3 regions of the Dehalobacter sp. DCM genome follow, and region 2 is predicted to be linked to each of the others. Evidence: riboswitches for the same ligand, from Rfam matches in the RefSeq annotation. Region 2 holds a riboswitch; each other region holds the start of a gene.
What was found. Region 2 has a riboswitch for cyclic di-GMP ahead of LPY66_RS13915 (sigma-70 family RNA polymerase sigma factor). Riboswitches for the same ligand answer to the same signal wherever they lie in the genome.
Positions count from the first base shown of each region.

Region 1: it holds a riboswitch for cyclic di-GMP, as region 2 does, so the genes downstream of both, LPY66_RS07495 (sensor histidine kinase) here and LPY66_RS13915 (sigma-70 family RNA polymerase sigma factor) in region 2, are expected to answer to the same signal.
Region 3: it holds a riboswitch for cyclic di-GMP, as region 2 does, so the genes downstream of both, LPY66_RS07585 (cell wall-binding repeat-containing protein) here and LPY66_RS13915 (sigma-70 family RNA polymerase sigma factor) in region 2, are expected to answer to the same signal.

Region 1 covers NZ_CP092282.1:1,585,716-1,592,500, reverse strand. Annotated here, with positions in the region: gene LPY66_RS07510 (hypothetical protein) at 33-440, opposite strand; gene LPY66_RS07505 (hypothetical protein) at 470-1,018, opposite strand; gene LPY66_RS07500 (response regulator) at 1,037-1,660, opposite strand; gene LPY66_RS07495 (sensor histidine kinase) at 1,657-3,387, opposite strand; cyclic di-GMP riboswitch class II at 3,455-3,538, opposite strand; gene LPY66_RS07490 (prepilin peptidase) at 3,738-4,403, opposite strand; gene LPY66_RS07485 (phosphate ABC transporter substrate-binding protein) at 4,722-5,531, opposite strand; gene phoU (phosphate signaling complex protein PhoU) at 5,568-6,233, opposite strand; gene pstB (phosphate ABC transporter ATP-binding protein PstB) at 6,248-6,785, opposite strand, start outside.
Region 2 covers NZ_CP092282.1:3,011,084-3,017,868, reverse strand. Annotated here, with positions in the region: gene LPY66_RS13960 (VirD4-like conjugal transfer protein, CD1115 family) at 1-154, shown strand, start outside; gene LPY66_RS13955 (helix-turn-helix domain-containing protein) at 159-428, shown strand; gene LPY66_RS13950 (SLOG family protein) at 566-1,120, opposite strand; gene LPY66_RS13945 (helix-turn-helix domain-containing protein) at 1,232-1,573, shown strand; gene LPY66_RS13940 (GGDEF domain-containing protein) at 1,667-2,476, opposite strand; gene LPY66_RS13935 (hypothetical protein) at 2,508-3,014, opposite strand; gene LPY66_RS13930 (helix-turn-helix domain-containing protein) at 3,171-3,506, shown strand; gene LPY66_RS13925 (LPXTG cell wall anchor domain-containing protein) at 3,522-3,647, opposite strand; gene LPY66_RS13920 (helix-turn-helix domain-containing protein) at 3,931-4,254, shown strand; cyclic di-GMP riboswitch class I at 4,543-4,633, shown strand; gene LPY66_RS13915 (sigma-70 family RNA polymerase sigma factor) at 5,055-5,510, shown strand; gene LPY66_RS13910 (hypothetical protein) at 5,602-5,778, opposite strand; gene LPY66_RS13905 (resolvase) at 6,057-6,437, shown strand; gene LPY66_RS13900 (recombinase family protein) at 6,474-6,785, shown strand, end outside.
Region 3 covers NZ_CP092282.1:1,611,085-1,617,869, forward strand. Annotated here, with positions in the region: gene LPY66_RS07580 (cell wall-binding repeat-containing protein) at 1-937, shown strand, start outside; gene LPY66_RS07585 (cell wall-binding repeat-containing protein) at 1,164-2,750, opposite strand; cyclic di-GMP riboswitch class I at 2,832-2,916, opposite strand; gene LPY66_RS07590 (hypothetical protein) at 3,152-4,108, shown strand; gene LPY66_RS07595 (radical SAM protein) at 4,101-5,192, shown strand; gene LPY66_RS07600 (hypothetical protein) at 5,176-6,785, shown strand, end outside.

The sequences.
Region 1 (6,785 bases), 1.4 Mb from region 2:
AAATAATATCTCATTAATCTTTATTTCTTTCATCACTTGGTTTCAAGGGCTCCTGATCCCAAATCACCTGTTAAGAGATCACCTGCTCCGGGATCGCCCGCACCGGGATCGCCTGCACCGGGATCACCTGCTCCGGGATCGCCTGCACCGGGATCGCCTGCACCGGGACCGCCTGCTCCGGGATCGCCTGAACCGGGATCGCCTGTACCGGGATCGCCTGCACCGGGATCGCCTGCTCCGGGATCGCCTGTTCCAATACCTTCAGGTACGTTGCCGGCTTTCGATTTCAGCAGCTCATCGTTCTCCACCTTCTTCTCCGGCTCAGTAACGGTAATGATTCCCTTGATGGTTAAATCCTTTTGCCAGTAGCCATATCCACCAGATGTTAACAGACATCCGGCAATTAAACATAGTGCAACTATCGCTATTTTCCCCTTCATCTTTACAAGCCCCCATCATCGTGATAACGCTAATTTGAAGTCCATTGATCATACGGAATCTTCATTTCAAACTGGTACGTCGTGGACGATTCTTCTTCACTTCCGGTGCTTTCGGCGATCTCGATCTGAATTGTACCGGTTCCCGAACCGTTTTGTTTGAGCAGATATCCTCCGTCGCCCAAGGATACCACCTGATTTCCTTCCACAAAGGACAGTTGGTTTTGGATGATATCCGACGTTTCCGAAGCCTGAGCTAATTTCACAGGAATACTTCCGTTATTAGCGAATTCATATTCCACCGTGCCCAGAAAACCAGGATCAACATTTCCCGCAATGGTCATAGTCGTTTTATCCTGATCGAACGTAACCTGCAAACCGCCGTTTTCTTCCGCCTCTTTATTGTCGGAGGCCGGGTCGCAAAAAGACACATCCAGACTACCGGTTCCAACCTTCGTGGTAATCTCCAATCCATTGGTCCAATAGGCATAACTTACTCCTGACAAACCGAGGGTGAAAATACAGGTAATAAATACGAACGTTCTGACAAATGAATGTCGTTTTTGTGTTTTATAAGCCAAGTCCAATCGCTCCTTTCCTTATCGGCTGTTGCACAACCCGTGGTCTCTGGCATATAACGCCGCCTGTGTCCTATCGGCAAGCTCCAGTTTAGCCAGGATTTGACTGATATGTTTCTTGACGGTGAATTCTGTAATAATTAACTTTTTCGCAATCTCTTTATTACTTAAACCCTCGCTCAGGGTAAGCAGAACATCCAGTTCCCGTGACGTCAATTGGTTGATCGTGTCGTTGGACTGGTTTTTCATCATAAACTCAATGGCTAACGGATCATAATATTTTCTTCCCCGATGGATCAGCCGCATGGCGGAAATGAGTTCTTCCGGGAAAGCCTCTTTTAGAATATAGCCATCTACCCCAATTTGATCCGCATTACGAAAGTCCTCTTTATTGACGGATGACGTCAAGACAACATACTTACATTGCGGCACCATTTCTTTGCATTTTTTTATCACATCCAAACCGGAAGAATCCGCAAGCCTTAAATCAATCAACGCCATATCCGGCTGGAGGGAACGGATGAGCTCGATTGCTTCCTCGGCATTTGAAGCCTCTCCGGCGACTACCATATCGTTTTCAGTTGAGATTACCGCATTTAATCCCTGACGAACGAGCGGATGATCATCGACAATGATTATTTTCATGCTACTACTCCCCTCTCTTCCTTAAAAAAATGAAGAGATCCAATATTTAACGGGAACCGGATGATGAGAGTTGTTCCTATCGTAATTTCACTGCGCAGATCAAACGTCCCATTGAAGGTCTGAGCCAGGATCTGCATGTTATGCAGCCCCAAGCCCTTACTGGTTTTATCCTTGAGGAATTTCTCAACATCAAAGCCATGTCCGTTATCCTGAATCATTAGTTCACACATGTCAATCCGGACCTGAATGTGCAGCTTCAGTTCGCTGCACCACCCGTGCCAGATGGCATTACCGCAGCCTTCCCGGATAATCCGGAACATGGCTTGCTTTAAAGGATAGGACAACAATTCCTCATCACCCTGGAAATCAAAGAGGACCTTGATGTCATTCAGACTGGAAAAATCACAAAGATACTTTTGAATACTTTCTTCAAAAACCCGTTCCCCTCGTTTACGGGTACTCAATCCGTAGATTGAAGTGCGCAATTCCGTACTGACATTCTTGGCCGTTTGTTCCAGCACATTGAGCTGCTGTTCGATATTTTCCCGGTTCATTTTCGGCCAGTTGCTGTTCAGCGCATGTATCCCATAGACAATGCTGAAAAGCAGCTGTGAGACGTTGTCGTGGAGTTCATTGCCGATACGGTTTTGTTCCTCCAGAATCATTAACTGGGACGATATTTTCTCGAAGTGATTCCTTTCCAGAACCATGGTAATAATATCAGCCAAAAATTTGATGAGTTCCTGATACAGATCCGGTTCATTCTTATCAACCAACTTAATGCCAAAATAACCATAAAATCTGGAAACGGATTTCAGCGAAACCAGCAAGTAGTGAACCCCCTGGAAACCAATAACCTGGCGGGCCGGGTTAAGCGCATCCGCTTCATTGGTTGTAAACCATGAAGTAATATGTTCTTTCAGACAGTCTTCATTTGGTTCAAAGACGCTGCCGGTCACCATACTGTCAGGGTCTTCTCCGAAAGGAGCTACCCAGATGAAGGCATACTTTGTTTGCAGAATATCATTGGCCAGTTTCACCAAATGTTTGAGAATATCCCGGGCGTTCTCCCTTGCTGCAAAAACTTCAATAATCCGGTACAAGGACATGATATGTTCCATGGAATTCTTGGCGCTGGCATTGGCCTGTTCCAGTTTGAGGTTCATACCGAGAAGTTCCTCTTTTTGTTTATGGAAAGCCTTAGCCTGATCATCCAGATGCTGAATCATGGTAAACAAGATGCGGATAGCGGCAACAATCAGGACGAATACCAGGATAATGTAACACTTTTCTGTGATCAGGTCCGGAAGTGCCAGACCTTGCGGATTGAACAAAAGCAAGCTGGTCACAGACGCAACGATGAGGTAAAAGACAAGATTAACGAAACAGTAGACCGTTTTGAAAAAAGCACATGTAATGAAAATCGGATTAATGGCATACCAGATAAATGGACTGTCCAATCCCCCGGTGGAAATCATCAGGATGGCGATGACCAGACTTTCGGCAATATTTACCCTCGCGACTGCCACTCTGGATTCACTTTTGAGATACAGACTGTTGATACTGATGGTAATAACCAAAAGAGAAACCACAACGGCAATGCAGTATTTTAGCGTAATTGCAGACGAATCCATCAGGTAGATCATCGAAGTCAAAAACCAGGATATGTATCGGTAACCGGTAATCGCGCGATACTTCGCATTCACTACTTTTTTTACTTCCAGCATGCGATATATTCCCCTCCTGCATAATCATCGCCGCTTCGTCATCCAAAAATAAAAGCACACAGCATCAGATGCCGTGTGCCGGTTTCACTACTCGCTCCATACAGTACAGAGTAACCATTGCATACTGTATATCATCGCATCACACTAAAATTAGTCTCTTATTTTTTTCTACCAGGGAAATGTTTTCATCCTCAACTCAATTATCCAGGTTATCTCGGAAATTTTCAATTACAAACTTTCTCAATTAATTCCAATAATATCCGACAGTTTGACAAAAATCAATCCTTTTTTTAGTAAATGAAACCAAGAGACCATACATAATTATACTTTAGTATACCTTTTAGCGATATTTATCGGATAATGAAATGCCAATACCACTCAATCATCATGTCACCAAAAAGGATGCTGCTCAATATCCCTATGACTAAGAACGGCCCGAACGGTATGGCTGTTTTTAGTTTTCCTTTGCCGGTTAATAAAATGATCACCCCAATGATCCCGCCGATAATGGAGCCCACCAGGAGCGACCACAGCGTCAGCTTCCATCCCATAAAAAATCCTGCGGCTGCCATGAGTTTAATATCACCGACGCCGATCCCGCCGCCGGAAAGGATGTATATGAGCAGTAAAATAACTCCGCCCGCGAAGAAGCCAATGATCTTCTCCCACCAGGAAATATCGTGGTTCAGGAATATGGCCGCAATACCAAGGACCATAATCGCATAAACACTCCAATTGGGGATAAGCATTGTTTTAAAGTCAATAAACGCAACCATCAAAAGAAGCGATATTGTGAGCATCGTACACAGCGCATATAACGATACGCCAAACTTCCAAACTGCAAAACAATAAAGAAGGGCATTGAAGATTTCAACGACTAGCGGTGCCTTAAGCCGTACGTTCTCTTCATCGATGGTCATTTGAATTATCTTTTTGACCAGCCGTCCAATAACCAGTCCAATCACAAACAATACAGCATAAAACAACCATTTATGTTCTACCAAAAAATTTTCCATCCCTTTCCTCCCTGTGACTACATTGAAAAAACAGGAAATCAGACAAAACCATGGATCAGATTGACTTTTCATATGATAATGGAATGAACAACTAACCGTTTGTTTTTCATTTACACTACAATACAATATATTTATGTTACCATAAATACATCGTGGTCAGTATACCTTATGAACTAAAACATACGATTTTGGGAAAAAATCAGCCGCTGACATATGGGTTTTAGAAACCATGTGCAGCGGCAAAACTTTTTTGTAATACCAGTTAATTATTCATGAATTATCTTGACATATGTGATTTCTTACTTTTCCACTTCAACCTTATTTTACCAGAACCAACCCTTCCTGCTCAATAATGCTTTGACCTTCTTCCGATAAAACAAAGTCGATAAAGGTTTTCACTGCACCGGCAGGTTCTCCTTTTGTCAAATACAGAAACGGACGCTGGATTTTGTAGGTTCCGTTAATCACGTTTTCTGCATTCCCCGCCACGCCTTCTACCGTGATCACTTTCACTGTGTCGTCAATGCTGGCCATGGATATATAGCCGATGGCGTTGGCATCGCCGGCCACAGCGGCACGAACCGCACCGGTGGTATTCTGGACCACGGCTTTATCACTGATGGCCGTGTCTTTTCCCATGACCAGTTCTTCAAAGGCGCCCCGTGTGCCGGATCCCGCTTCTCGGGTAACTATATTGATGGCCTGGTCAGCTCCGCCGACTTCTTTCCAATTGGTGATATCGCCGCTATAGATCTTTTTAATTTGCTCCAAGGTCAGATCAGAAACGGTGTTTTGGGGATTGACGGCCACTAAAATACCGTCTTTACAAATCACCGTTTCCGTCAGCCCGGCTTCATCGCTCTTCAGTTCCCGGGAGGATGACCCGATATCAGCTGTGCCTTCCTGAGCGGATTTGATTCCCGCTCCGGAGCCGCCGCCCTGGACATTGACCTTGATATCTTTATTTTTTTCCATAAATGCTTCGGCCAGTGCTTCGGATATCGGCTGCACCGACGTCGATCCCGCAACGGTAATCGTCGCCTGTTGTTGGGCGGTGCCGCTGTTGCCGCAGCCACTGACAGACAGGGCCAGAATCCCGGCAAGAATAAGTATCAATAACTTTTTCATTACTTCATGCATCCTTTCAATACGATTCATTTAGTATTAAAACTGATCATCGTTGAGATCTCTTCTTTTTCCTGTTGCCAGATAGATCGTCCATTCACCCAGGTTGGTTACATGGTCCGCTACTCTTTCCAGCGACAGCGCAACAAGCAGCAGATTGATGCCTTGGGCGATATTTTTTTGATCCTTTTGCATGAGGTGCAAGAGATCTTCATACACCAACGCGTAAAGCCTGTCGACTTCCTTCTCTTTAATAATAAGACTTTGGGCCAGGTCCAGATCCTTGTTCGTATACGCGGTAATACTGTCTCTCAGCATTTCCCGCGCCAGTTTGGCCATTTTTGGAATATCCACAAGGGGCTTAACCAAAGGTTCATCGCTCAACTTCAGGGTTATTTCAGCAATATCGACGGCGTGATCGGCAATCCGTTCCAGATCCGTCACTATTTTCAGTGCCGTGCCTATGGTTCTCAGATCGCCGGCCATGGGCTGCTGCAGTGCCAGCATCGTTAAACATTTGTCTTCAATATCCAACTGAAAATGGTCCACCGTGTCGTCATCGGCGATGACTTTTTCGGCCAATTGCAAGTCTCGTTCTTCCAAAGATTTAACTGCGGAGGAAATAACGCTCTCCACCAGGTTCCCCATCATTAAGACATCATGGCTCAGTTCCTCCAAAGACGATGCAAACGAATTTCGTGTCATACTATTTATCCTCCTTATCCGAATCTGCCGGTAACATAATCTTCTGTTCTCTTATCCCGGGGTTGGGTAAACAGCTCTTTGGTAACCCCGTATTCGATCATATCCCCAGTCAAGAAAAATGCCGTATAGTCCGATATTCTGGCGGCCTGCTGCATATTATGGGTAACGATAATAATCGTGTATTGCTCTTTGAGGTCCAGAATCAGGTCCTCGAGTTTAGCCGTTGAGATGGGGTCCAAGGCAGAAGCCGGTTCATCCATCAGCAAGACCTCCGGCTGAACAGCCAGTACCCTGGCGATGACCAGCCGCTGCTGCTGTCCTCCGGATAACTGCAGACCGGATCGGTTCAAGCGGTCTTTGACTTCATCCCATAGTGCGGCTTCCCTTAAACTTCTTTCAACGATCTCATTCAGTTTCTGTTTATCCTTCAACCCATGCGCCCGGGGCCCATAAGCAACATTGTCATAGATTGACATGGGAAATGGATTCGGTTTTTGAAAAACCATACCGATCCGTTTGCGCAAGGTAACGGGATCAATCTCCGATGAATTA
Region 2 (6,785 bases):
TGAAGAAGAAATCATCCGGCGCCATGCCGCCTGTGAAGAAATGCCGGAAGAACCAAAAGCTCCTGAGTCCGGATCAGGCGGAATGCTTCATACGCCGGGACCAACGATCAATCTTGACCCTTTTATTCAAAAACAGGAATCTACAAGGGGGTGACGCTATGGGGTACTTTACCTCGCTTTATTCCTCCGAACTGCCACACCGTGCAAGAGCCGTCTATATGTATCTTTCCGACCGCTCCGACAAGGAAGGTAAATGCTATCCGGCAATTGGTACCATCGCCAGGGAGCTGAAGCTGTCCCGGAGTACCGTCAAGCGCGCCCTTGCTGACTTGGAAAAGAGCGGATATCTCCGCAAGGAACAGCGTTGGCGGGAAAACGGCGGAAAGAGCAGCAACATGTTCTATCTGAAAAAGTTAGATAGCAGTTGATTGAAGAAAAATATATTTTTACACCAAGGGAAAAGTCCGTCCATTTTGTGAACCATGGAAGGGTTCATGGTGAACCATGAAGGCGAACCTCTCACTCTAAGAGTGTTCAACAGCAGAAAAAGAACAAGAAGGACGAACTATTTCAGACCTTGGGTTATTGTAATGGGCGTAAGTAAGCCGGTGTCCGGATGTATGGTGATGATCCCTCTGTTTTTATTTTTGGCATAAGCAATGAGGTGGCTTACAGGTTCCATCCGGTATATGAGCGGATCATCATCATAGACCGCGAGTACAAAATTGGAGCGGTTAACAAGATATTTATTGCACAATAGATAACAGTCATGTTCGTAATGAGTGCAAAGCGTGTATTCGGAGGTGCTTCTCTCTGCAATCGAGAAATAGCGATTTCTAAGCTGGGGCGTCCATTTCGTGGCCTGTTCCTCATAAGGCAGCACGCAATGAAGCTGAATATCGGAACCCCGACGCTGAAGTCCAAGGACTAGCTCCGCACCCCACATAGGGGCGCCCGGCTCACAATTCGAATAAAAAGCAGTGACTCCGTTTTGGTATAGAGCCAGGATTTGCATCAGCAGGGTTGCTTTGATTTGTTGACACAGATAGTCCTCCTCATCGTACCCGAAAGGGAAACGTAATGGATTATGCCCTGCAAACGCGCAAGCTAACGTATTCATTTTTTCACTCCCGTTTTAATTATGTGGTCATAATGTGCATAAAGGCTATTCCATTATATGCCAACTGTGCATACAATACAAGTAATCAGTTAAAATAAGGACGGTGAGTTTATGGAACTGGACTATAAGGCTATCGGGCAGAGGATAAAAGACGCGAGAGCCCGAATCGGTATGAGCCAGGAGCGGCTGGCAGAACTGGCCGGACTTTCGATGACGCATATGAGTCACATCGAAACCGGTAACACAAAGGTCAGCCTTCCGGCATTGGTACAGGTCGCAAACGCATTGAACGTATCGCTGGATGACTTGGTGTGTGACAGCCTTGATAAGGCAAAGAAAATTTTTGAGAATGAAATTACACAGACGGTTCAGGACTGCAGTGAACAAGAGGTTCGAGTTATTGCCGACACGATTATTGCCCTGAAAAGCTCTTTGAGGAAACGCAGCCGATAATACAGTAAAAATCTCAGGCAGCTTCTGACGAAAGCTTCCTGAGATTTTATTTGCCTGAAGGTATTCTTTTAGTGCCTGACTTGCGAATGCAGTTCATAATGCGACTTTGTTTCTGCCTTTCTTTTTTGCTTGGTAGAGTTTTTTGTCCATAAGCTCCACCACCTGATCGACTGTATGGACGCCGCTAGTTTTATCTATGGTTTGTACGCCAAAGCTGCAGGTAATCTTTATGTGAATATCATTGATATAAAAACGTTTACTCTCCACTGAATGGCGCAGGCGGTTTGCTATTTTCACGACCGTATTTCGGCTGAGCTCTGGCAGACAAACCAGTAGTTCATCCCCGCCATAACGGGCCACCCATCCATCCTTCTTTCGGATATGCCGGAGAAATACACATGCGATTTGTTTCAGGATGTGATCGCCGGCAATATGTCCATACTGGTCATTGACTTTTTTGAAGAAGTCGATATCCGCATATATAAACGAAATAGGATCACTGTTTCGGAAAGTTCGTTCTAAATCGATTGGAAGCTGTTCGTCAATATACCTGCGGTTATATAAATTTGTCAGAGGGTCTGTGATTGCTAATTTTTGCATATGCTCAAGCGAGGTCGAGCCGGTTCTCATGTCACCGAGATGAATAAGCTCCAGACAGCAAGTCTGACCGCCGATAGTAATCGGTATGCTGGTGACGATTTCAAGCAGGCCGTCATTTTCTCTGATAGAGAATGTTGCTTCATGAAATCCCTCGAATGAGACGGGAGCTTCCTTGGGGTTATCGGTTTCCTCGCTTTCATAAAGCATTTGCTTATGGCTGCCATCCCAAATTCGAGTAACAGGATAATATTTTTGTAGCATCCCTATGGATGCCACTGCTTGCGTTAAACTATCAAATATCATACTTATCGATTCCTTTTATAAAATACTGATGTCAAGAATATAAACAGTGTTGCAAAAACGTCCTGATTCTTGAAATAAGAATTTTCTTGTGTCTGTCAGCAGGTTTAAAGTCCTGCTGAATTGCCGATTTATCCTCATATGGAAGGATCATATGTGAAGGGCGGTGCTGCCGCAAGAACAGTATGAATTCATCCATTGGCAAAGTGCGTTCAAATCGTAACGGGATCTTATACGTTCTGCAGTAGTCAGAGATCAGAGAATCCAACATCGCCCACTGCACCGTGATGACCGGGAGCCTCCGATTTCTACACTCTTCTATTATGCCATAATTCTGCCGGTTTTTTAAGTATCCTGCAATAATGAGAAAATCAATACGCTCATCGCAGAATATCAATGTCTGCTCCTTAGATGTTGTCAGAGCAACGACCTGAACCCCGGTTGAAGTCATATAATCTGCTAATTCTTGGGCTTTCTCCATTAATCGATCCGATAAAATCAAAACACGGATAGAGGAAGTATTTTTCACTTCGATTTTCATAGCTTATTCGCCTCCTTTCGTAGGAGCTTACTCCGCTGCGTATAAGTTTGCCAACTTTATAGTATTCTATGAGTATGCATTTTAATATACTTTACGTTAATTTTCAAGTTAAACTGTATTCTTTAAGATTACTATAAAGGAGGCTTAAAGCATATTATGTTGAATCGAAAAGAATTTGGGGCTGCCATCCGCAATGCCCGGTTAGAAAATAAGTTAACCCAGGAAAAACTGGCGGAAATGCTTGGAGTAACGCCTGTCCATGTCAAGCAATTAGAATCAGGAAGCAGAATGCCGTCGTTAGAGCTTCTCCACAATATTGCCGTCACGCTGAATTTCTCAGTAGATGGGGCATTCTTTCCGGCAGATGTAAAGAACACGGAAATGCTGGACAAACTCGAACGGATACTTAATCTATGTACATCACATGATTTGCGTGTGGTTTATGCCACAGCCATTGCATTAACCGACAAAGACATGGAGAACTCAATCTAACCGGGAGTTACATCGCTAGTTTTTCTTCCTTCTCTTGGAAACTAAGGAAGCAATTCCGACAACAGCTAGAGCTCCAAGTAAGACCAGAATAATGATCAGCTTCTCTTCTGGAGTTGCCTGAAGAAAATCAGAACCCAGCATATGGTCCTCTCCTTTCTCGATGTTTGTATTGTCTGCAACGGCATATTCCGTTGCGGTTTATTGCACTGTCTTATTCTTGGACTCTATTGGAAATCCAATGGCAGAGCAACAAGCAAATATGTCATCATCCAAGGATATTCGATGAATTCACTTATAATAGTGTAAAATTTCATATTATGTATGATTGTAACATATATCTTTAGACTACTACAAGCATAACAACATATATGCGTGGACTAGTCGCCTCAAATTATCACTTATGATGTTTTTGGAGGTGATTACAGTGTCGACGCATGAATATGAGAAATATGTACGTGACCGCATTACGCAGTTAAGATTGCAAAAAGGGATATCGGAATATAAGTTGAGTTATGACCTGGGGCACAGCAGAGGCTATATTTACAATATCACGTCTGGAAAATCACTTCCACCGTTAACTGAGCTTTTCTCAATTTGCGAGTATTTTGATATCACTCCGGCGGAGTTTTTTGATGACAGGATATCCAATCCGGAATTGATCCAAAAAGCTGTAGAAGGGCTGAAAACGCTGAGCGACAGCGACATGCTATTGATTTTAAACCACATAAACCGATTGCAACAGAAATAAAACGACAGCCACTTACCGATTTCGCCGGTAGGTGGTTTTTTTGTGCCTTAAGCGTACAACACGGCATTAATATTTACTATTTTTTACATTTAAATTGTTGAATTTTATTTAAAAGTGGCATATAATGGTATTGGTAATTATACACATATTTGATATAAAAGTTCAAGTGGGCGAATTATACAGAAAAGAGGTGTTTTGAAGAGCTAGACTTTACTGCACCGTTAGACATACATTTAGGATACTTGGCCCCCTTTTCTTATGCGAGAACTTAATAAAAATTAAATCGAATAGTGCTAAGAGCAAACCTGCCTAAAGGTAGGGACGCAAAGCCATAGGATCTAAGGTGCTTATGAAGCGCTAAGACAGCCTGGCTGCCGGAAGCTGTAACAGAAGCCTGCCCATCCATGGGTAGGTTTTTGTGTTTTTTTGTACAGCTTTTGTCCAATTGTTTTGGAGATACTGGTGTCCCTGCTTTCGCTTGCGGTTTCTTATGGCGAAAGAAAGGACTAGGGATATGACCAGAGATACGCAACTTTTTTTGGTGTTGAAATAAAGACTACGGATTAAATTCTTTAGCCCCCCTCCAAGTTAAAAATGATACAAAAAAGTCCCCAATTTGTGACTTGCAAATTGTGGACTTTTTTTATTCGACACAATTCTACCGTTATCGACCTGAAGGTTACTTTTTCTTCTCTGTAAACACAAACAGTCAAAGTGCGGTCTGTATGCCACACTGCCGTTCACCGCCGCTTGTTCTTCGTTTCCGGATTTCAAAAATCACGAAATGGAGGACAAGCCTTATGGAAGAAGGCAAAAAACGGACCGATTACAGGAAGCTATACCCTAACATGAAAGAAGAAATCTATGAGGTACTGGAGCAATCTGACCGGAAGATCAAGTACAGTAGATATGATCTGAAAACAGAACGATGCAGCATCGACTATGAGAAAGGAACGGTTACATACATTCCAAGCCGCGAAGATTCCCTCGATAGGCTTGAAGAACAGAATTACCAGTTTTCAGACCAGAGCGAAAGCGTGGAAGATCGTGCAATCAAAGACACCATGATAACTGATATGAAGTCTTGCATAGAGCGGCTTTCAATGGAGGATCAAACTTTAATTTCCTATATCTTTTTCAATGGGGGTACCCAGCAAGGTTATGGGGAATTGATTGGCATGACGCAACGTGGCGTTGGTAAACGTCAGGAAAAAATCCTTGAAAAGCTCAGAAAGATGATGGGCATAGATATTTAAAAAATTTTAAAATTTTAGTTCTGAACCCTCTCACTTAACGGCCAATTAAGTGAGGGGGTTTTTTCTATCCCTCTTTCGCTCTTTGAAAATTTCATATCCGACAGCATAAATACATGATCTGTCCGGCCGTGATGAGCGGCAGCGACATTGATGGGCGCGCCAAGACTACCTGCGGATGGGTGACAGACATCCGTCGAACCGATGGCATCGAAGGCGACGAGCGGCAAGGCCCGGTCAAAAAACGGTCTATGGTGGACCGTATCGCCATGAAACGGACAGTGTTAAAGCTACTTCTGCCCAGCCACAGACTCAAGCAATGGGGGCAGCTCGGTGAGAACCACGGAGAGGTGAAATCCCTATGAGGCTTGCTGACCACAAGCCGTTTTATGCTGCCGCCCTAGCTTCGGGAAGTAGTGTCGAATAGAAGCAGCCAAATGAAGAACAAGAGATCGTTTGATCTTAGAAACTACGCGGCAGGATTTTTAATGCTCTTTTCCCATCCTGCCGCGTCCTTGTAAGATTAAATACCAACGAGGAGGTAATGTTATGAGCAACAAATCACTGAGTGAATTGCTGGAAAAAGATCTGGCCGTCGGCTATGTATATGGTTATGACGGAACGCGTCAGGTCTTTTATTTCGAGAACTCCCCTGCAAACATTGCAAATTTTATCATGCTTCATAGCGAAAACACAGATAAAATCGTTCTGACAGATCAGGTAGACAGACTAATCTTAAATACCTTTGGAGAGTTCATCAACCAGTGCCCCGATCAAGCATTCCTGCAGGAAGTCCTGAGAGAGCTGGTACCCATGCAGATGGGGGAAAAAGAGCCATCTGAGATACTGACCGCCAACGAAGATGAATTTACGAAGCTTTTGTATGAAGAAGATCAACAAGTAACGGAAGCCGAGCTGCGGATGTTGTAGCTCCGGCTTTTAATTAAATACGGAACGGAGGTCTTTATGAAAGAACAATTACGTGCTTGGCTCTATTGCCGGATTGATGCTCCGGAAGATACACATGGCACCTTGAAAAGTCAGAAGGAAGAACTCTATGATTATGCGGAGCAGATGGGCTTTACCGTCGACGGCTACGCCGAAGATTTGGGTAATGGTCTGAATTTAAACCGTCCTGGTCTTCTGGAGATCGAGAAGGCCGCAAGCGAAAATCAAATGGATGTATTGGTCGTGAAAAGGCTTGACCGTATCGGACGGGATACAGCACAAGTGCTCGAATTTCTCCGGGGACTAGACCAGTTGGGCATTGCGATTTAT
Region 3 (6,785 bases), 1.4 Mb from region 2:
TATCTTTCCTGAGTCAAGGGTTAATGTAGTTACCCAGAGGCTAAGCGGTTCGGACCGTTTTGCTACCTCAGTATCCATTGCCGAAAGCCTCTATAGCGGCCCTATTAATCATTGTATTCTGGCCACCGGATTCAATTTCCCCGACGCCTTATCAGGAAGCTCCCTGGCCAACCTGCTGGATGCGCCGATTCTACTGGGAGGCAATTCAGCGCAGGACAGTCAGGAAGTACTCAACTATATTAGGACACATCTGACCGAAAACGGTACGCTCTATATTTTGGGCGGACAGGGCGCAGTATCCGAAAAACTTCTCGCTGCCCTGAGGGAGATGGGGGTAAAGAATATCCAAAGGATCTCCGGCCAGGATCGATATCTGACCAATCTGGAAATACTCAAGAAACTCAATGTTGCGAAGGGGACTCCTGTATTTATTACTACCGGAGAAAATTTCCCGGATGCTTTGAGCATCAGCTCCATTGCAGCCTCGCTCGGCTATCCTGTTCTGCTCAGCGGCAAGGATTCTCTTAATCAGGCCTCCCTTGATTATTTAAAAAACCTTGCGCCGGGTAAAATCTATTTCATAGGCGGCAGCGGCGCAGTCTCCGAAGCCTTGGCTCAGAAGCTTCAGCAGCTAACGGGCTTGTCTTCTGGCTCAGCGATTCGGATCCAAGGTCAGAACCGTTATCTGACAGCGCTGAATATTGCCAAATACTTTAACCTTGATACAAAAAAGGTATTGCTGGCAACCGGAACGGACTTCCCGGATGCGCTTTCCGGCACGACCTTGGCTGCTCATTATAACTCTCCGGTACTTCTCGTAGGAGGAGAAATGCAGCTGATTGAGGAATATTTGGACTCTCAAGCGTATACGGATGCAATCATCTGTGGTGGTACGGGCGCGATTCCACAATCTATTATTGAGGATTTATTTAAGTAAAAAAATAAGTAAATAGCCATAAAACACTGTAATTGCTGGTCACATCTTCGAGATACTTCGATGATGCCCTGCCAATGATATTCGTGGAATCCCAAAATTCAAGCTGTCTGCAAATAGAGCAAAGATTTCAGTTTACACTGTTCTTTGCTCTATTTCTATACACCTGCTTATTTGACGGTTACGTTAAAATGTTACAAATTGTTTTTAGAGTAGAGTAGAGTAGATTTTATCTCCCCAGATAGGAAAAGTGCATATAATCATTTGACGAGTGCCAGGCGTTTCCGCCCCAGGTAAAGCCGTATTTATTGAAAGCGTTTACAACGTCGCCGTTTAATGGAATTGAGTATGGACTTATTCCCGGTTTCCAGAAAGATCCAGCCTTGATAACGCCGGTGTTGGTAATCATATAATTCTCATTCGGGTTGATATCAACGGCCAGTCCCCAGCGGTGCTCCGAGGTCGGTTCCGGGCGCCAGGCATATCCCTGAACGCTATAAATTGGAAATTTTTCCGGGCCTTCATAGATTTCTTTGAATACTGACTGAATCCGGTCGGCAATAGCCTTATTGACGGTCAATGTGCGTTTTCCTGAGTACTTTTCACCGCTTGCTTTCAATAGCCAGACATCGACAGAAATCGTCGTCATATGCTGAACGGACTCAGTGGCACTTGGATAGACCGGATTGCTTAGAGAACCAAAGACCAGGATGTATTTTTCTTCTGTATATCCCAGATCAAGCAGCGGATCGGAAGATTCCTCGGGATAAAAGTCTGAGGTGTTGTCCCATTCACGGGAATGTTTCATGCTGCGACGATTATTCGAATAACGATATCCATTTTCAGAGATTAGTTTATCAATGGTGGAATTGCTTATTGCGGACTCGCCGCCCAGAATGCAGAGCGTTTTCCCCGAGGTGTTGGAATCAAAATACGAGCGGGTCGAAGCGGATAGGGTTGAACTGACAAGAACAATCGGCGAGTTCGTCTTTGCGGCATAGGCTGATCCGGACAAAGCGTCTGCGTAGTCCTCACCGGTCGCGATCATGACGTTAGGTCCAGGTACGTCACAGCCGAAGCGGTTGATGACGGCAATGTTTCGATCATATTTATTTACCCCGGTGATCCGTTCCGGATTTGGGAACATTTGAGCGACATTATCGCTGATAATATCGGTATCACCGATCACATACGTATTGGTAATCGGATGAGATTGGATATATGCTTCTGCTTCCGGTGAGATACGGTCTTTTGAGACTAAAATTATCGGTACGTTTTTGCAGGCGGCGATGGAAGATACCGAAAGGGCATCCGTAAAGCCATCGCCTGATGTGATAAAAATTTCTGACGTATTAACGGATTGACTGGCTACGACAACGGAGGTCGCATACCTGTCAGGGCCAGCCCAACGGGTTACAGTTATTCCCATCTTCTGTAATTCCAACTGAAGCGTATTCGATAAGACAGCAGTCCCGCCGATAAGAATCACACATTTCACTTGAAGATCAGTTAAGGTTTGTTTGGTCGCTGACGGCAGGGATTTTTTTGTTGCGAGCAAGATCGGTGCATTGAACTGTTTAGCTGTTACAGCAGAAACCAAAGCATCCGGGTAATTATCGCCACTGACAATAATTGCATAATCCGATTGTGTCCAGCCGGTATGGGCGATCGCGGCAGCGGTTGCATAGCGATCTTGCCCGGAGACACGGATGGTGGTCTCTTCCGTGTTGCCCAAAGCAGGTATCTGTGATGAAAGGACTAGGATCAGGGAAGCTGTTATACAAAGAAAGATTCTTAAGCCGCGCGGCATCAACATTTCACTTCCATTTCTTAAAAGAATAAAACAAAAAAACAAGCGATCAATGAATCATAGATGCTTGTTTAATGCTCTCTATGGTTCGGCAGTCTGGCAATCCTGGCATAAATGCTTTAGACCCATGACTTTGCGGCCCAGCCTTTCAGCTGGTGTGCTCTTGTCGTCATAAATATATATTCATTTCGAAACATTTATTGTTGAAATAATTCTATTGAATTTTCCGACGATTGTCAATCCATTTGCGGCATCGTTCGCCTGCATATGTCAATGACAAATGCTCGCGGATACAAGTTTACATGAAGGAATTAAATGTTTTTTAGAGAAAAATATTCGAATTTGATGGTTGTGGCTCAAAATGACGTAGGGTTTATTGATGATTAGTTACGAATGGAGGAGAGAATGTGTCCAACGAAACCGATGTTACGGTAATACTACCGCCACCGGCAATACCACTAAGGATTCTTAGTGATCCTGCACCTGAACCTGTACCCCGGCCTCAGGGATATAATGGTTCTGATCTGACACAAAAAAAGAAGAAAGAACGGCGTATGGAGCTCCAGGGACTGGAGGTGGGAGATCCCCGATCGACAATAAATCTGCTGAAACTTGGACTGCATAATGTTGCCCAATCTCTGCCGCCGATATTACGGAAATACGGGTGGATGATACCGATTATTCTTGTAATATGGACGGGATTAGGAACGTTCAGCGCGTATAAGATGATGGCTGCGGCACCTGCATTGGCGCCGCTGTGGATGTTCCTGGATAAGATCATACTGGTTTTGGTCTTTCTGACGGCTTCTTACAATAATTTTATCGGGAAAGCCATCTATGCCACTGTCGTTCTTCGCGTCATCGTCCCTTTAGTCCGGCGCGTACGGCGAGAGGGCTTCCGTAAAGTAAAAACAAATTTTACATCGCTGATACCTGATTTGCAAAAAAATTGGGCGGAAGTCGGGGCACGCAGTCTCGGCATTCTGATCCTATTCGCCGGTCTTGCTGCGATGATCTCTAATTTTCTGACACGGAACAATGCGATTGATAAAATCGCGGTTTCACTGGCTATTGCATTTGCCATAATGAAAGCGCTTGGTGATGGACCGCGTAGTATTCCGTTTATGACCGGACGCGTCGTTATGAATGATCTGTTTGTCTTGCTGCGTAAACCAAGCCCAGTACGCAATCATCATATTTATGTAGCGCTCAGCGGACTGACGCTTGGCTTTCTGAGCAGTATTCTGCTTGCCGTTCTGAGAAAGCCGTTGGGAGAGAATATAGGGTATATCCTGGGGGCGATTGCCGTGGTCGCCGGCTTAGTACTGATAGTGGTCATGAAATCCAAACAAGCCGATGCGTAAATTTAAAGATCGGACATACGGCTTTGAAACACAATTTGACGCGGATACCGGCTTATATATTCGCAGCAATGTTTTGAACGAGAACGGTGAAGATACCGGGGAAGAACCCTTTATGGCGGAAATGCCTCATCTGCTGGACATTGGCATCATGGGCCATTGTGATCATGGCGGCAGCGGTCTGTGCGTGCAGTCGGGCGTTCAGTGCTATCAGGATGGATGGCATAAACACGAGCCGAACATGTCTTTATTGGATTACAAAGCGATAATCCGGCAGTGTGAAGGCCATGTATGTCAGATTGCTCTCGGAGGCAGAGGAGATCCGGACATGCATGACGATTTTGAAGCAATCCTGGTCAGTACACGCGAGGCTGGGGTCGTTCCGAATATGACAACATCCGGGCTCGGGCTCACTTCGGTCAAGGCACGCCTGATCGCTGAATATTGCGGAGCCGCCGCAGTCAGTTGGTATCGTTCAGAATATACGCTAAAGGCTATCGCTGCCTTACTGGATGAAGGTGTTCACACCAATATTCATTATGTACTGAGCAATCAGTCACTGGATGAAGCGATTGCGCTCATTGAACAAAAAAGAATCCCCAAGGGGATCGGAAGAATCATCTTCCTGCTGCACAAACCGGTGGGACTGGGGCGGCAAGACAATGTATTGGATATCCTGAATCCAAAGGTGCGTTACTTTTTCGGCTTGTTCAATGACGCAGAAAACTGCCGAATCGCCGGATTCGACAGCTGTTGTGTACCGGGACTTCTGAATATGGCTTGGAAAGTCCATCCGGCCAGCATCGAGCCATGTGAAGGCGGACGGTTCAGCGCTTATGTTACGCCGGATATGCAGATGCTGCCCTGCAGCTTTGACCAGCAGCAGCGCTGGAAGGTTGACTTGCGTCGCCATACATTGCTGGAAGCCTGGAATAGCAAGGAATTTGATGAATTTCGAAAGATAATGAGAAATAGTTGTCCGGACTGCAGTCTGAAGGGCTATTGCCTTGGCGGATGTCCGGTTGTACCTGAAATCGTCCTATGCGGGATGATACGAGGAGGGAAAAAGATTGAAAATACGAACTGAGTTTGTTACCAATTCAAGCAGTACCAGTTTTGGCGCGTCGCTTGGCGATGCTGTCGCTGCCGTTTTGGTGGGACTTGCTGTATTTCAATGTGATTGCAGCAGGGTTGAGGAAAGCGACAAAGTGGATGAAGAGGACGGTGGCGGCGGAGGAGGCGGAGACGCCGAATTAGAGGGTGCCATGGCTGCAGCGGCTCAGGCGGCGCAGGCAGCCGCCGAGAAAATGGCCGCAGATGCTGCGGCAAAGGATGCGCTGATTGGTGGGGTACTGGATGCGGAGAGCGCCAAACTGGAGGCAGCCGGCAGCAAAATTGACCAGGAAATCGACGCGTATACAAAGCAATGGGCTGATGCGCAGACGACAGCGGATAAGAGCGACCCGAGCTTTGATAAGATGAATCAGCAATATCAAGACTATATCGATTATTTAAAAAGTCAAAAAGACCAAATCGAAGCACAAAAATACCAGCTGGCTGTGACAAAGGCGGAAGAAGCAGCAGCTAAAGCGGCAAAGAGCGATTGGGTCAAACAACAGCAGGAGGATCTGGTCCAGGTCAAAGAGCAAAAAGCTTACCTGGAAGCTGTCGCTAAAGGGTATGGGCAGCATAAAAGCTACGATACCAGTGCGGTGCAAAGCCAGATTGAAGCCTTAAAGCAACGGGAAAATGAGCTTCAGGGAACGCTGAAAGCAAACAATGCCGAGATCAATTACACCCCGAAGGATCGTACTCCGATTGGCCCGGATCCGGAAATAATCCGGATCCAACAGGAACACAAACAAAAAATGGAACAGCTGCAAAACGAGATTAATGTTGCCAAAGAAGAGCGCAATAACGCGCGCAGAGATGAATTGATCAAAGAACAGCAATGGCAGCAAAAGGTCGCAGAAAATGAAATGGCCAAAGCAAGTTTCTGGAATGTCTTGACGAAAGCAGGCGAACTGACGCAAACGGCCGCCGACACCGGTGTCGATATCCTTTCCAATGTGACGGGACCGGTTGGAAAGACGATCAAAACTGCTTATACCGGACTTAAAGGTGTAGCCGGGGGACTCGGCGAAGGGTTGGCCAAAGGGAATATTCTCAACGAAGTGGGTAAGGGTGCTTTGGGAGGACTCAGTGATATCGCCAAAGATAAACTCGGGGGATTTGTCGGGGACCGTTGGGGCGAAGCTGCAGGTAAGGCGGCCCAGAATATCTATAATGTCGGCGCTGAGGCAGGTAAAGAAATGTATGGAACCTTTGTCGACGGACCTGAGAAAGGGAAAGAAGGCGAGTTTCTGACAAATATCGTGACTTCCGGTTTTAAAGGCGCAATGAAAGGCGCTTTGGACTCATCCTTAAATGTCCTCGGAGACGGAATCCTGCCAGAAGGCGGAAAAATACCTGAAGGACTGGATTGGTCGGATGTCAATGTCGGTTCGTTTATTAACTCCATCCGGAATTCAAACCCTTTGACCCAAAGCTTCGGGCAGACAGCGATCAATAACGGCCTGCAAAGCTGGGCGACGGACCAGGGCAAAAATTTCATCAAAGGCGATCCGGTCATCTTTGATAACTGGAAACAGGGATATACCGGTCAGGGAATCGAAGCCGT